2 regions of the Saccharopolyspora sp. NPDC049426 genome follow, and region 1 is predicted to be linked to the other one. Evidence: riboswitches for the same ligand, from Rfam matches in the RefSeq annotation. Region 1 holds a riboswitch; the other holds the start of a gene.

What was found. A riboswitch is a leader RNA that binds a small molecule or an ion and turns the genes downstream of it on or off. The one in region 1 is predicted to bind glycine.
Region 2: another riboswitch for glycine. It lies ahead of gcvH (glycine cleavage system protein GcvH); the one in region 1 lies ahead of gcvP (aminomethyl-transferring glycine dehydrogenase).

The regions. Positions count from the first base shown of each region.
Region 1 is NZ_JBFAPZ010000016.1:104,339-111,429, forward strand. Features, by position in the region: gene AB0J78_RS28665 (HesB/YadR/YfhF-family protein) at 200-469, opposite strand; gene gcvP (aminomethyl-transferring glycine dehydrogenase) at 554-3,442, opposite strand; glycine riboswitch at 3,605-3,701, opposite strand; gene AB0J78_RS28675 (MerR family transcriptional regulator) at 3,785-4,357, opposite strand; gene AB0J78_RS28680 (bifunctional nuclease family protein) at 4,629-5,105, opposite strand; gene garA (glycogen accumulation regulator GarA) at 5,500-5,967, opposite strand; gene gcvH (glycine cleavage system protein GcvH) at 6,086-6,469, opposite strand; gene AB0J78_RS28695 (CDP-alcohol phosphatidyltransferase family protein) at 6,571-7,091, opposite strand, start outside.
Region 2 is NZ_JBFAPZ010000015.1:29,239-36,329, forward strand. Features, by position in the region: gene AB0J78_RS27525 (ABC transporter ATP-binding protein) at 1-122, opposite strand, end outside; gene AB0J78_RS27530 (hypothetical protein) at 258-773, opposite strand; gene ald (alanine dehydrogenase) at 1,281-2,396, opposite strand; gene AB0J78_RS27540 (helix-turn-helix domain-containing protein) at 2,578-4,131, opposite strand; glycine riboswitch at 4,242-4,337, shown strand; gene gcvH (glycine cleavage system protein GcvH) at 4,487-4,858, shown strand; gene AB0J78_RS27550 (L-serine ammonia-lyase) at 4,890-6,245, shown strand; gene AB0J78_RS27555 (MarR family transcriptional regulator) at 6,401-6,868, shown strand; gene AB0J78_RS27560 (organic hydroperoxide resistance protein) at 6,865-7,091, shown strand, end outside.

The sequences.
Region 1 (7,091 bases):
GTCGCAATCAGGCCGAAAAAAGCCGTCGACCCGGGTGCACCACCCGGGTCGACGGCTCAAGAGCGCGTTCTGAGGTTGTGCGAGCGGCGCAGCCGCGAGGGCCGCCCTCGCAACCCGCGCCGCCGCGGGTTCTCAGACGTCGTCTGGGGAGGACGCCGCGACGCCAGACCGCACGGCGACGCGGAACGAACCTCTGAGGTCAGTCCCGCACGGCCAGCGCCAGTTCGCCGTTGCTGTCCTTCTCGGCATCCAGGGTCTTGTCGCCCAAGAGCTCCGAGACCTCCTTCTCCAGGAAGATCCGGACGCCGTTCTCCTCGATCACCTCGTCGCCCTCCTGGGGTTCCTCGGCGATCGACGCCTGCAGCCCCTGCCCGGCCGGCGCGATGCGCAAGCCCGAGCTGGCCGGAGAGTCGCCGCCGACGAGGACGAGCTTGATGACCTCGACGGCGCTCTCACTGATGGTGAGCATGGTGCTCAACTCCTCTCGGAGCCGGTCGGTTGAAGGGGCCACCGTGTCATCGTCGCGACCGGACGCGCAAACCGACCCGCCGACTCAGCTCTGGTACGCCGCCAACGGTGGGCAGGAGCAGACGAGGTTGCGGTCGCCCTTGGCTCCGTCGATGCGCCGGACCGGCGGGAACACCTTGATCGCGTCCGTGCCCATGGGGTAGGCCGCCTCCTCGCGGGAGTAGGCGTGGACCCACTCCTTGGCGAGGCTGGCCGCCGTGTGCGGAGCACCGACCAGCGGGTTGTCGTCGGCGGGCCACTGACCTGCGACGACCTTGTCGATCTCGGCGCGGATGGCGATCATCGCCTCGCAGAAGCGGTCCAGCTCGGCGAGGTTCTCGCTCTCGGTCGGTTCGACCATCAGCGTGCCCGCGACCGGGAACGACATCGTCGGCGCGTGGATGCCGTAGTCGGCGAGGCGCTTGGCGACGTCGTCGACGGTGATGCCGCTGGTCTTGCTGATCTGCCGCAGGTCCAGGATGCACTCGTGGGCGACGAGGCCGCCCGCACCCGTGTAGAGCACCGGGAAGTACTCGCTCAGCCGCCGCGCCACGTAGTTGGCGGCGGCCACGGCGGTCAGGGTCGCGCGGCGCAGGCCGTCGGCGCCCATCATCCGCACGTAGGCCCACGAGATCGGCAGGATCGAGGCGCTGCCCCACGGGGCGGCGCTGATCGGGCCGACACCGGTGGCCGGACCGGCGGCGGGCTGCAGCGGGTGGTTGGGCAGGAACGGCGACAGGTGCTCGCGGACGCCGATCGGGCCGACGCCCGGACCGCCACCGCCGTGCGGGATGCAGAAGGTCTTGTGCAGGTTCAGGTGCGAGACGTCGGAGCCGAACTTGCCCATCCGGGCCAGGCCGATCAGCGCGTTGAGGTTCGCGCCGTCGACGTAGACCTGGCCGCCCGCGTCGTGCACCAGCCCGCAGACCTCGCGCACGGTGTCCTCGTAGACGCCGTGGGTGGACGGGTAGGTGATCATGATCGCGGCGAGGTCCTGGGCGTGCTCGCCGACGAGCTCGCGCAGGTGGTCCATCTCGATGTTGCCCTGCTCGTCGCAGCGGACCACGACCACCCGCATCCCGGCCATCACGGCGCTGGCGGCGTTGGTGCCGTGCGCGCTCGCAGGGATCAGGCACACCTCGCGCTCGGCCTCACCACGGCTGTGGTGGTAGGCGCGGATGGCCAGCAGGCCCGCGAACTCGCCCTGGCTGCCCGCGTTGGGCTGCAGGCTCACCGCGTCGTAGCCGGTGACCTCGGCGAGCCATTCCTGCAGGTCGGAGACCACCTTGAGCAGGCCCTCGGCGTCCTGCGCGGGCGCGAAGGGGTGCAGCGAGGAGAACTCCGGCCAGGTGATCGGCTCCATCTCCGCCGTCGCGTTGAGCTTCATCGTGCACGAGCCCAGCGGGATCATGCTGCGGTCCAGCGCGATGTCCTTGTCCGACAGCTGCCGCAGGTAGCGCAGCAGCGAGGTCTCGGAGCGGTGCGTGTGGAAGACCGGGTGCGTCAGGTACTCCGAGGTGCGGGCCAGCGCGCCCGGCAGCGCGTCCTCGGTCTCGACGTCGAGCTGTTCGACGTCACCGGCGGTCACGCCGAAGGCCTCCCACACCGCGGCCAGGTGGGCACGGGTGGTGGTCTCGTCGCAGCTGATGCCCACGTGGTCGGAGTCCACGCGGCGCAGGTTCACCCCGCCGCGGCGCGCGGCCGCCAGGACCTCGTCGGCCTTGCCGGGGACCTTGGCGACCACGGTGTCGAAGAACTCGTCGTGCACGACCTCGACACCACCGCGGCGCAGCTGCTCGGCGAGCACGCCGGCCATCCGGTGCGCGCGGGTCGCGATCGCCTTGAGCCCGTCCGGACCGTGGTAGACCGCGTACATCGAGGCGACCACGGCGAGCAGCACCTGCGCGGTGCAGATGTTGCTGGTGGCCTTCTCACGACGGATGTGCTGCTCGCGGGTCTGCAGCGCGAGCCGGTACGCCTGGTTGCCCTCGACGTCGACGCTCACGCCCACCAGGCGGCCCGGAAGCTGCCGCTCCAGGCCCTTGGCCACGGCCATGAACCCGGCGTGCGGACCGCCGAAGCCCATCGGCACGCCGAAGCGCTGGGTGCTTCCCACCACCACGTCGGCACCGATCTCGCCGGGCGCGCGCAGCAGGGTCAGCGCCAGCAGGTCGGTGGCCACCACGACCTTCGCGCCCCGCTCGTGGAGCGCGGCGATCAGGGCCTCCTGGTCGCGCACCGCGCCGGAGGCACCCGGGTAGGACAGCAGCGCGCCGAAGAACTCGCCCTCGGGCAGTTCACCGGAGGTCAGGTCGGCGACCACGACCTCGATGCCCAGCGGCTCGGCGCGGGTCTCGATGACCGCGATGGTCTGCGGCAGCGTGTCGGCGTCGACCAGGAAGCGCGGCGACTTGGACTTGCCCGCGCGGCGCACCAGGGTCATGCCCTCGGCCGCGGCGGTGGCCTCGTCGAGCATCGAGGAGTTGGAGACGGGCACGCCGGTCAGGTCAGCGACCATCGTCTGGAAGTTCAGCAGCGCCTCCAGCCGGCCCTGCGAGATCTCCGGCTGGTAGGGCGTGTAGGCGGTGTACCAGGCAGGGCTCTCCAGCACGTTGCGCAGGATCACCGGCGGGGTGACCGTGCCGTAGTAGCCCAGGCCGATCATCTCGGTGTGCGGGGTGCAGCGACCGGCGAGGTCGCGCAGCTCCGCCAGCGCCTCGGTCTCGGTGGCCGGTTCCGGCAGCGACAGCTGCAGGTCGCCCTCGCGGATGGTGTCCGGGACGGCCTTCTGCCCCAGTTCTTCCAGGGAGCCGACGCCGATGACGTCGAGCATGCGGGCCAGCTCGGCGGGCATCGGGCCGACGTGGCGGTCAGCGAACGGCCTGCCGTGCTCCAGCGCGGCCAGAGGGATGCGGTCGTGCGTCGCGTCGGTCATCGCCAAAACCTCAATCATCGCGGCGAACAAAGGGCGGCAGCGGATGCTGCTCTCCCCCTCTGTCCCCGTTCGCGAAGCGAACGCCTGAGAGCTTCACCCGGCGGACCGGGCTTGCACCGTCGGCGGGGCCCACCAGTAGGTGTGCCCGCTTTCCAGAGGTATCTCGCCCGTGCGGTCCAGGTGGCCTGAGAGGTTGTCGGGGAGAGTTGCTCCTTCGGCGCCGGTCCTGGTCAGGGCCGGACTCTCCCGCACGGGGTCGGCGATGGCGCTCAGAGTACCCGATCAACAGCGTCTATCAGACCATCAATGTCGCCTACCGCACAGATGGCGGGCACCGGTGGTTCAGCCGGTCTCCGCTTGGCGGTCGCGGCGGCGAGCCGCGAGCTCGTCGTTGATCGCCGACTCGATGTTCTCGCCACCGTCGGCGCGCTCGGCCGGGAACTCGTGGATGGTCCCGCTGATCTCGCGCATCGCACCGCTGACCGCGATGCCGAACACTCCCTGCCCGCCCTGCAGCAGATCGACCACCTCCTCCGCGGAGGTGCACTCGTAGACCGTGGTGCCGTCGCTGAACAACGTCAGCTTCGCCAGGTCCTGAACGCCGCGCTTGCGCAGGTGCTCCACCGCGACTCGGATGTTGTGCAGCGACACCCCCGTGTCCAGCAGGCGCTTGACGACCTTGAGCACCAGGATGTCCTTGAACGAGTACAACCGCTGCGAGCCCGATCCGGCAGCACCGCGGATGGACGGCCCGACCAGCTTGGTGCGCGCCCAGTAGTCGAGCTGCCGGTAGGTGATGCCCGCGATCTGGCAGGCCGCCGGCCCGCGGTAACCGACCAGTTCGTCCGGGGCAGAGGCGTCGGGGAACAGCTCACCCTGCTCCGCAGCATCCGAGGTCGCTGCTTCCTCCACCACGCCTGCCTCCCCTCGTCCGGCCCGAAGCCGACGACGACGATCACCAGCGCCCGGACCGTTTGCGGTCCAGGGCCGCGAAGCCGTACACCGGCTGAATCACACCGGGGCAATTCGCGTAAGTCCGAAGGTATGCCCGCTCAGCAGGCGGGTCAACGCGACGCGCGGGCCGGGCGCGCTCTCGTTGGCCGGCGCAAGAACCCGGCCCCCGGGCTGCTGGTGCAACCCGGGGGCCGGTGTGGTCTGTTCGGACTAGAACCCGAAGCGCCGGTCCTCAGGTGTCGGCACCGCGGAAGTCCTCCGGGGAGACGGAGTCGAGGAACTCGCGGAACTTCTCCACCTCGTCCTCCTGCTCGTCCGGAATGATCAGCCCGGCCTCGTCGAGGACCGACTCGTCGGCGTGGATCGGAACTCCGATGCGCAGCGCCAGCGCCACCGAGTCGCTCGGCCGCGCGGACACCCGCACATCACCGTCGAACACCAGCTCGGCGAAGAAGGTGCCCTCCTGCAGGTCGGTGATCCGCACCTGCTCCAGGTCGCGGCCCAGGGCTCCGATGACGTCCTTGAGCAGGTCGTGCGTGAGCGGCCGCTGGGGCCGCACGCCCTGCTGCTCCAGGGCGATGGCCGTCGCTTCGACCGATCCGATCCAGATCGGCAGGTAGCGCTCGCCCTGAGCCTCGCGCAACAGCAGGATCGGCTGGTTGGCTGGTAGTTCAACTCGCACGCCGACGACGCGCATCTCGCTGCTCATCGTCACATCGCCTCCTCCAGCGCGCCGAAGCGTGACATCCCCGTCGAGGGTCCCGCACCGACGCCTCCGACGCTACCCGCGATACGGCGGACACGCCCTTCCATCGGCGGTCCCGGCGGACCACCACCGTCGCGGTCGTTGTAGTCGGGGCTCGCGGCCCGGACCGCTGGCGAGCTCGTCGTTGAGCAATACCCAGCACGATACACCGCGCAGAGCCCGGTCGAACCCGCCGGAACTGCCCTGCTGCGCTGTCAAAACCGCTTGTGGCGCCGGGAAATTCCCGGCGAGGAGGGACGAGATCCGCGCGCGGGCCGCGCAGCTGCCTCATGCGTCAGCGGGGCGACGCCTCGTGGCGCCGCCCCGCTGACGGGTTGAAAAGCCCTGTTCGACGGCCTCAGCGGCCGCCCTGGCCCCCATCGATCGGCCCGGTCAGGAACACCAGGCGGAACTTCCCGATCTGGACCTCGTCGCCGTTGGCGAGCACCGAGGTGTCCACCGGCTCCCGGTTCACGTAGGTGCCGTTGAGGCTGCCCACGTCGACCACCACGAAGTCGTTGCCCTCGCGGCGGAACTCGGCGTGCCGCCGGGACACCGTCACGTCATCGAGGAAGATGTCGCTGTCCGGGTGCCGGCCGGCGCTGGTGGTCTCCCGATCCAGCAGGAACCGCGAACCCGCGTTGGGGCCGCGCTTGACCACCAGCAGGGCGGAACCCGCCGGCAGCGCATCGACCCCGGATGCGGGGGCAGGCTCCGGGGCCGCGCTCTCGGTGCTTTCCGGCTCCGAGAGGAAGGGCCTGAAGACCGAGGTGGTCTCCGGTGACTGCTCCGGCGGAACGTCGCCGAAGCCGCTGTTTTGGCTCACCTGAGCTCTCCTCTACGCGGATAGATCGTGCCAAGTATGCACCCAACGTACCGTGCCTGGACAGCCTCGGAACGAGCGACTCCCGTCATCGTCCCACGGATGCCTCCCGGCAGGACGATCATGCCTGGTCGATCAGCTTCTGGTAACCATCGGCGTCGAGCAGACCGGCCAGCTGCTCCGGGTCGGCGAGCCGGATCTCCACCATCCAGCCCTCCCCCGTTGCGTCCGAGTTGACCAGCTCCGGTTGGTCCTCCAGCGCGGCGTTGCCGGCGGTGATCTCACCGGCGACCGGGGCGTAGATGTCGGAGACGCTCTTGGTCGACTCCACCTCGCCCATCGACTCCCCGGCGGCGATCTGCTGCCCCACCTCGGGGAGCTGGACGAACACCACGTCGCCCAGCTGCTGCTGGGCGTAGTCGGTGATGCCGATGCGCACGGTGTCCTCGCTGATGCGCTGGACCCATTCGTGCTCTTCGGTGTACTTGATCTCCGGGGCCGCCACGGTGGTCCCGCCTTTCGTCCGCTGTTGCAACGTGCCGAGTGATCGGCGCGGCGAGCGTATTCACCGGCCACCGAGGGCCGCAAGACGACGCGCAGCCGGGATCAGGCGCGGGCTCTGGCCCCGCGCACGGCGGCGGCGACCTGCCCGAAGTAGAGGATGCCGGCCCACAGGTACAGCGCCCCGCCCCAGGCGGTGAAGGCGTAGGCGATGGGCCGGACCACGTCGGCTCCGGTGAAGTCGTCCTGCACCAGCAGCAGCAGCGGGAACGCGTACATCAGGCAGAACGTGGCGGCCTTGCCCAGGTAGTGCACCTCGGGCGGTTCGTAGCCGTGCCAGCGCAGCACCGGCAGGCACAGGGTGAGCACGACGTCGCGGCCGACCAGGGCGACCGCCACCCACCACGGGATGACGTCGCGCAGCACGAAGGCGATCAGGGTCGCGACGATGTAGAGGCGGTCGGCCGCGGGGTCGAGCAGCTCGCCGATGCGGCTGTACTGGTTGAGCCAGCGGGCGAGCTTGCCGTCGAGCCAGTCGGTGGCGCCGCTGATCACCAGGACCAGCAGCGCGAGCAGGTCGGCCTGCGGGCCGAGCAGCAGCCAGAGGAAGACCGGCACGCCGGCCA
Region 2 (7,091 bases), on a different contig from region 1:
GGGCCCAGGAAGCCGGTGACCGCGCCGCGCTGCACCGTGAAGCTGAGGTCTTGCACCGCGTGCACGGGGCCGAATCTCTTGTTCAGCCCTTGCACGTCGATGCGACCGCTGCCGTCGTGCACACGCCCTCCCACGTCCGGTCACCCGTCAGTGTGTCACCCCTGATGGCTCCATCCTGCCGGACAGGTCGGGCCGTGAAGGTGAGGTGTCGTGGCCGCCGCGGGTCGCGGATGCCGGACGCGGGGGCGTGCAGCAGGTCAGGCCCGTTCGACCACCGCTGCGCGGTAGATCCGGCTGTGGTCGGTTTCCAGTCGTTCGGCCAGCGGCGGTGGGGTCGTCGGCCCGGTCGTGAGGTCGGGGCGGATGAACTCGTCGGTGTCCCAGTCGGACGGCCCGGGGCCGGTGGCGGACACGATCGGCTCGGGGATCACCGCGACGGCGTGTTCGGGATTTCGGGGGAGGTGGGACCGGGTTTGGCGGCCCAGTCGGGCGCGGCGCTCCGATGATCCGGAACGTTCGGTGATCAGCTGGTGGTGCGCGGCCTGCCACACCTTGCAAGGCCAGGGTCTGCGGCGCAGCGTTCCCCGGCAGGACGGGCAGCGCCCGTCGGAGTCCGGCTCGTGATCGTCTAACAGGGTTCGAAGGGCTCCGGTAAAGCGATGCAGCTCGGTTCGGGCAATGGGTAGCAGCACTTCGTGGGCGTCTTCGCCCATCACTCGGTCCAGGGCGTCGAGCCGGTCGAGAACCGCCTTGCGCAGTGCCGTGTCCGTCACGTTTATCTCCCACCCGTCAGCGCGTTTTCCTGCGTCGGAGTTTCCGCTGGAGAGCAACGGGTGATCAGTCACCCGTCGTTACTCCGATGGGTGACATCGGCATCGTGGGTTCACGCCTGCACGGGCACCCGACCAGACTCACCCCATCGAGTGGTTATCGATTCGGCTGGCAATTGGCGGCGAAGTGCTCGCTCGCGTCGTCGGCAAACCGGCGATCTTCCCCTACACTGAGAGTGGCGGCCTGCTCCCGGTGACCCCCAGGCTGGTTGAGCGGGCCGCCCCTATTTGCCTTTTCGCGGCGAATCCGATTCCTGGAAGCGGCGAATTGCACCGCATTCGCCAACTCGGTTACCGGCCAACGAATTCGAATTAGAACTCGGTGCAAATTCCCGAGTGGGCCGTCGCTGTCGATGTGAGCAGGGGAACCTTCCTGTCACAGCGGAGCGGACGGGCCATGAGGAAGGGAACCTTCCGCGCAGCCCGTCCGCTCCCAGACACCGGGAGACGTCAGTCCAGGACGCTGCTCAGCGCCACCGCGGTGCGGCCGTGGGCCTCGGCGACGGCCTGGTTGACCAGGTCGCCGGCGTGCGTGTTGAGGCCGCCGGCCAGCGCGGCATCCGCGCGGCACGCCTGCTGCCAACCGGCGTCGGCGATGCGCAGCACGTAGGGGAGCGTCACGTTGGTCAGCGCGTGCGTGGAGGTGTTGGGCACCGCGCCCGGCATGTTCGCCACGCAGTAGAAGACCGAGTCGTGCACCCGGTAGGTCGGGGCGTCGTGCGTGGTCGGCCGGGAGTCGGCGAAGCAACCGCCCTGGTCGATGGCGATGTCGACCAGCACGCTGCCGGCCTTCATCTCCGAGACCATGTGGTTGGACACCAGTTTGGGGGCCTTCGCGCCCGCGATCAGCACCGCGCCGATCACCAGGTCGGCAGCCCGAACCGACTGCTCGACCGTGTAGCGGTTGGACGCGACCGTGCGGATCTGGCCGTGGAAGTCGCGGTCGATCTCGCGCAGCTTGTCGACGTTGGTGTCCAGCAGTTCCACCTCGGCACCCATGCCCAAGGCCACCCGCGCCGCGTTGAGGCCGGCGACACCGCCGCCGATCACCACGACCCGCGCCGGGTGAACCCCGGGAACTCCGCCGGGCAGCACACCCCGACCACCGCTGGGCCGCATGAGCGAATGTGCCCCCACCAGCGGCGCCAACCGCCCGGCGACCTCGCTCATCGGCGCCAGCAGCGGCAGCCCGCCGTCCCCGGTCTGCACGGTCTCGTAGGCGATGCCGGTGATGCCCGAGGCCAGCATCGCGTCGGTCAGCTCAGCGGAGGCGGCCAGGTGCAGGTAGGTGAACAGCACCTGGTCCCGGCGCAGCCGCGGGTACTCCTCGGCGATCGGCTCCTTGACCTTGAGCACGAGGTCGCCTTCGCTCCACACGTCGTCGGCCGTGGCCAGCACCTTCGCGCCGGAGGCGAGGTAGTCCTCATCGGGAATGGAGGAGCCGGCACCGGCATCCGCTTCGACGAAAACGTCGTGACCGCGGGCGGTCAACTCGTGCACACCGGCTGGGGTGATCGCGACCCGGTACTCGTTGTTCTTGATCTCGCGAGGCACTGCGATCTTCACCGTGGGTCCTTTCGTCGTGTGGAAACAACGATCGGACGACGTGACGCGCAGCGCATCATTTCCACGGCATGAGATTGGGCGGGGGTGTTTGTGCCACCAGCACAACGCCCGTGCGTGCGGGCAGGGCGGAAGTGACAGATCGGTTCCCGTGCTCGTGATCGCCGCGCCCGCCGTCCCCGGCTCAGCCGTGCTGCGCCCAGCGCTCGGCCAGCAGCTGCACCAGCAGCGCGGACCGGACGTCCGCGTCGTCGAGATCGACCTCCACCAGCTGGCCGATCCGCTTCATCCGGTACCGGAAGGTGTTGGGGTGTACCCGGAGTTCACGGCTCGCCTGCCGGGGGTCTCCCGGATGCCGCAGCCACGCGTGCAGGGTGGCCTGGTATTCGGTGCCCTGCCCGCGATCGTGCTCCCGCAGCACCCCCAAGGGGCCCAGCGCGGCAACACCGGCGTCGGTGGCCGCGCCGGCCATCCGGCTGAGGACCAGCAGGTGCCACAGGTCCTCGTAGACCGCGACGGGTTGCCGCACCAACCCCGTGCGCAGCATCCCGATCAGCTCATCGGCCTGGGCTCGGGAGCCCGGGATGTCGGTGACCGCCACGGAAGTTCCCACCGCGACGAGCGGACGAGGGGACAGGTCGTGCGACAGCAGCGCCTGTCGCAGCTCCGGCCAGCCGCCGCCACGAGCCCGGTCGGGCACCAGCGCGTAGAGCACGGTGCCGATCTCGGTGACCAGCGGCCGTCGTCCGATGCCCCGCGTGATCCACTCCCACATCGCCAGCCGCTGGCCCTCGGCCGGCCCGTCGGAGGCGGGCATCTCGATCGCGATCACGCGGTGCTCCTCGTTGGGCACCGCCAGTTCGCTGGCCGCCGCCCGCCAGCCGTCACTGCCGTCGAGCAGCAGCCGCACCTGCTCGGCCGTCCTCCGCCGCTGCACGTCGGCGACCGCGCGCCAGCGCAACAACTGCAACGCCACCAGCGGTGCGGTGTCGGCGAAGGCGGTCGCGCGCTCCTCCGAGACGGGGCCGGGCACCACCGCCCACATCGAGCCCAGCAGCTCGCCGCCCATCCTGATCGGCATCACCAGACGCGGCAGCGTCCCGTCCTGCTGAGCGGGCACGAAGATCGCCGAACTGCCCTTGATGAGCTGCCGGAACGTGCCGCGTGCGCGGAACTTCGCGAGCACGTCGTCCGGTTGTTTGCGACCCATGATCGTGGAGACCCGCGCCGGGTCGGTCAGGTCCTGCCTGGCCGAGTACGCCAGAACCTGCGAATGGGCGTCTTCGATGGTCACCGGCGCGTCCACGACGTCGGCGACCGCATCGGCGAGCCTGAACAGGTCCGCGACACCGATACCGCTCTCCTCCGCCTGCCTGATCCCGCCCGCCAAGGCCGCGCGGATCAGCCACACCAGCTGCGCCCACGCGGTGCCGGGACGCACCTCCACCAGTGCCACGTCGGCGCCGCGCACGGCTTCCACGACAGCGGCCTCGGCCGACACCGGTGGCTTGAGCAGCACCGCGGCCGCGCCCTGCTCGCCGCAGTCGCGCACCAGCCGCACCGCCTGCTCGACGTCGCTGATCCCCACACCCAGCACCAGGTCGCCGCCGGTCGCCGTCGTGGGCTGATCCGGTTCGGCGATCACCACGTCACCGGCGACGGTGTTGGGCTCCGGGCTGATCACGGTGCGCAGCAGGGCCGGGCCCACCCTCTCGACCAGTGCCCGGATGTCGAGCATCGAAGGGTCCTCCTCGACCAAGGGCGTGCCGGCGGAGATCACATGTGCATTGACAGTCTCGCTGGCCCGTTTATCGTTGCTGAGCAAGCCGACAATCGCATACCGGCCATCGACCCCGTGCGGGAGAGACCCTGCCATCAGTGCAGGGCGCCGAAGGAGCAACACTCCCCAGCAAACTCTCAGGCACCCATGACCGCTCGGGCGAGGCAACTCTGGAAAGCGTCCGTCGTCACCGACGGGCCACCCACGGTGCAAGCCGCTCGCGCGGCGAAGCTCTCAGGTTCCGCAACAGAGGGGGAGGCCCAGCCGAAACCGGGGACCGACGTCCCTTCGAAACAGCTATGGAGCCTCCCTCATGACGCTGCCCACGAACCTGTCCTACACCGAAGAGCACGAGTGGATCGACGACCGCGGCGAGGTCGCGCGCATCGGCATCACCGAGCACGCCGCCAGCGCCCTGGGTGACATCGTCTTCGTCCAGCTCCCCGAGGTCGGTGACCAGATCGAGTCCGGCCAGGCGTGTGGTGAGCTGGAGTCCACCAAGTCCGTCAGCGACCTGTTCGCGCCCGTCACCGGCGAGGTCGTGGCCATCAACGAGTCCGTTGTGGACGACCCGGCCGTGGTCAACTCCGACCCCTACGGCGAGGGCTGGCTGATCGAGGTGCGCGTCACCGAGACGGGCGCGACCCTCACCGCAGAGCAGTACTCCGAATTGATCAACGAGTAGCCGCGGAGCCCGGAACGAGGCGAGGCGATCAATGACGATCAGTGTCTTCGACCTGTTCTCGGTGGGGATCGGCCCGTCCAGTTCGCACACGGTGGGGCCCATGCGCGCAGCGCAGCGGTTCACCGCGAAGCTGCGGGCGAACGGGACCATCTCCAAGGTCAACAGGGTCAATGCGGAGTTGTTCGGTTCCCTTGGCGCGACCGGTCGCGGTCACGGCAGTCCGAACGCGGTCCTGCTCGGGCTGGAAGGGCATCGCCCGGAGTCGGTGGATCCGGTGGCCGGCGCGCAGCGCGTCGACGAGATCGACGAGAGCGGGCTGCTGCGGCTCGGCGGTGATCACGTGCTGTCGTTCACCAGTGCGCGAGACCTGGTGCTGCACCGGCGCAAATCGCTACCGGACCATCCCAACGGCATGCGCTTCACCGCCCTCGGCAACGACGGGAGCGAGCTGGAGTCGGCGGTCTACTACTCGGTGGGCGGCGGCTTCGTCGTCGATGAGGACGCGGCCGGCGCCGATCGGATCAAAGCGGATGACACAGCGGTTCCCATGCCCTTCAGCACGGGCGCCGATCTGCTGATCCAAAGCGCCGAGTCGGGTCTGCCGATCAGCGGGGTGATGCTCGCCAACGAGCTGTCCTGGCGGGAGGAACCCGCGGTGCGGGCGGGGCTGCTGGACATCTGGCGGGTGATGCGGGAATGCGTCGACAACGGTTGCCGCAACACCGGTGAGCTGCCCGGCGGCTTGAAGGTGCGCAGGCGCGCGGCCGAGTTGGCCGCGAAGCTGACCGCTCAGGACGATCCGCTGGAGTGGGTCACCCTGTTCGCGCTGGCGGTCAACGAGGAGAACGCCGCGGGCGGGCGCGTGGTGACCGCGCCGACCAACGGCGCGGCGGGCATCGTGCCCGCGGTGCTGCACTACTACGCGCGGTTCGTGCCGGGTGCCGACGAAGACGGCGTGGTGCGCTTCCTGCTCACGGCCGGGGCCATCGGGGTGCTGTTCAAGGAGAACGCGTCGATCTCGGGTGCGGAGGTCGGCTGTCAGGGTGAAGTCGGTTCGGCGTGCTCGATGGCCGCAGCAGGTTTGGCCGAAGTGCTCGGTGGCACGCCGAGCCAGGTGGAGAACGCCGCGGAGATCGCGATGGAGCACAACCTGGGGCTCACCTGCGATCCGATCGGCGGTCTGGTGCAGATCCCGTGTATCGAGCGCAACGCGGTGGCCTCGGTCAAGGCGATCACCGCTGCCCGGATGGCGTTGCGCGGCGACGGAACGCACTTCGTGTCCCTCGACAAGGTCATGAAGACGATGCGGGAGACCGGACGCGACATGAAGGTCAAGTACAAGGAGACCGCACGCGGCGGATTGGCCGTCAACGTCATCGAGTGCTGAGCGGCGGCCCGAGGTGAGGATGGGAACCTTCCTGTCATCACCTCGGGCCGCTCTGCTGCGCTGACCTGCGACATCGAAATCTCATGCGATCAATGACGGGACGCGTGCGCACCATTTAGTTGTGCACAACTTAATTGTGCGCTACGGTTTGTCTCGTGACGACGGAATCGACGCTGGACCGGCTGCTCTGCTTCGCGCTGCACAGCGCGTCGCGGGCCTTCACCAACCTCTACCGGCCGTTCCTCGACGAGGTCGGCCTGACCTACCCGCAGTACCTCGTGATGCTGGTGCTGTGGGAGCGCGAGTCGCTGACGGTCAAGGAACTGGGAAGCCTCCTCCGGCTCGATTCGGGAACGTTGTCGCCGCTGCTGAAACGACTCCAGACCCGTGGGCTGCTCGTCCGCACGCGCAGCGAGACCGATGAGCGGTCCGTTCGCGTCGAGGTCACCGACGAGGGGCGCGCGTTGCGGCAGCAGGCGCGCGACATCCCGCAGCGGATGGTCTCCGCGACCGGGATGGACCTCGGCGAGGTCGAGCAGCTGCGGTCCACGTTGGAAAACCTGACGACCACGTTGAACGACGCGGCACGCCGGGTCACCGAGAATCGGGAGACGAAGGCATGACAGTTCTCTACACGGCGGAGGCCACCGCGACCGGCGAAGGTCGCAGCGGACGCACGCGCACCTCGGACGGCTTGGTCGACCTCGAGCTGGCCATCCCCAAGGAGATGGGCGGCCCCGGCGGGGCCACCAACCCCGAGCAGCTGTTCGCGGCCGGCTACTCCGCCTGCTTCCACAGCGCACTCCAGCTGGTCGCCCGCAAGCAGAAGGTCGACATCGAGGGCTC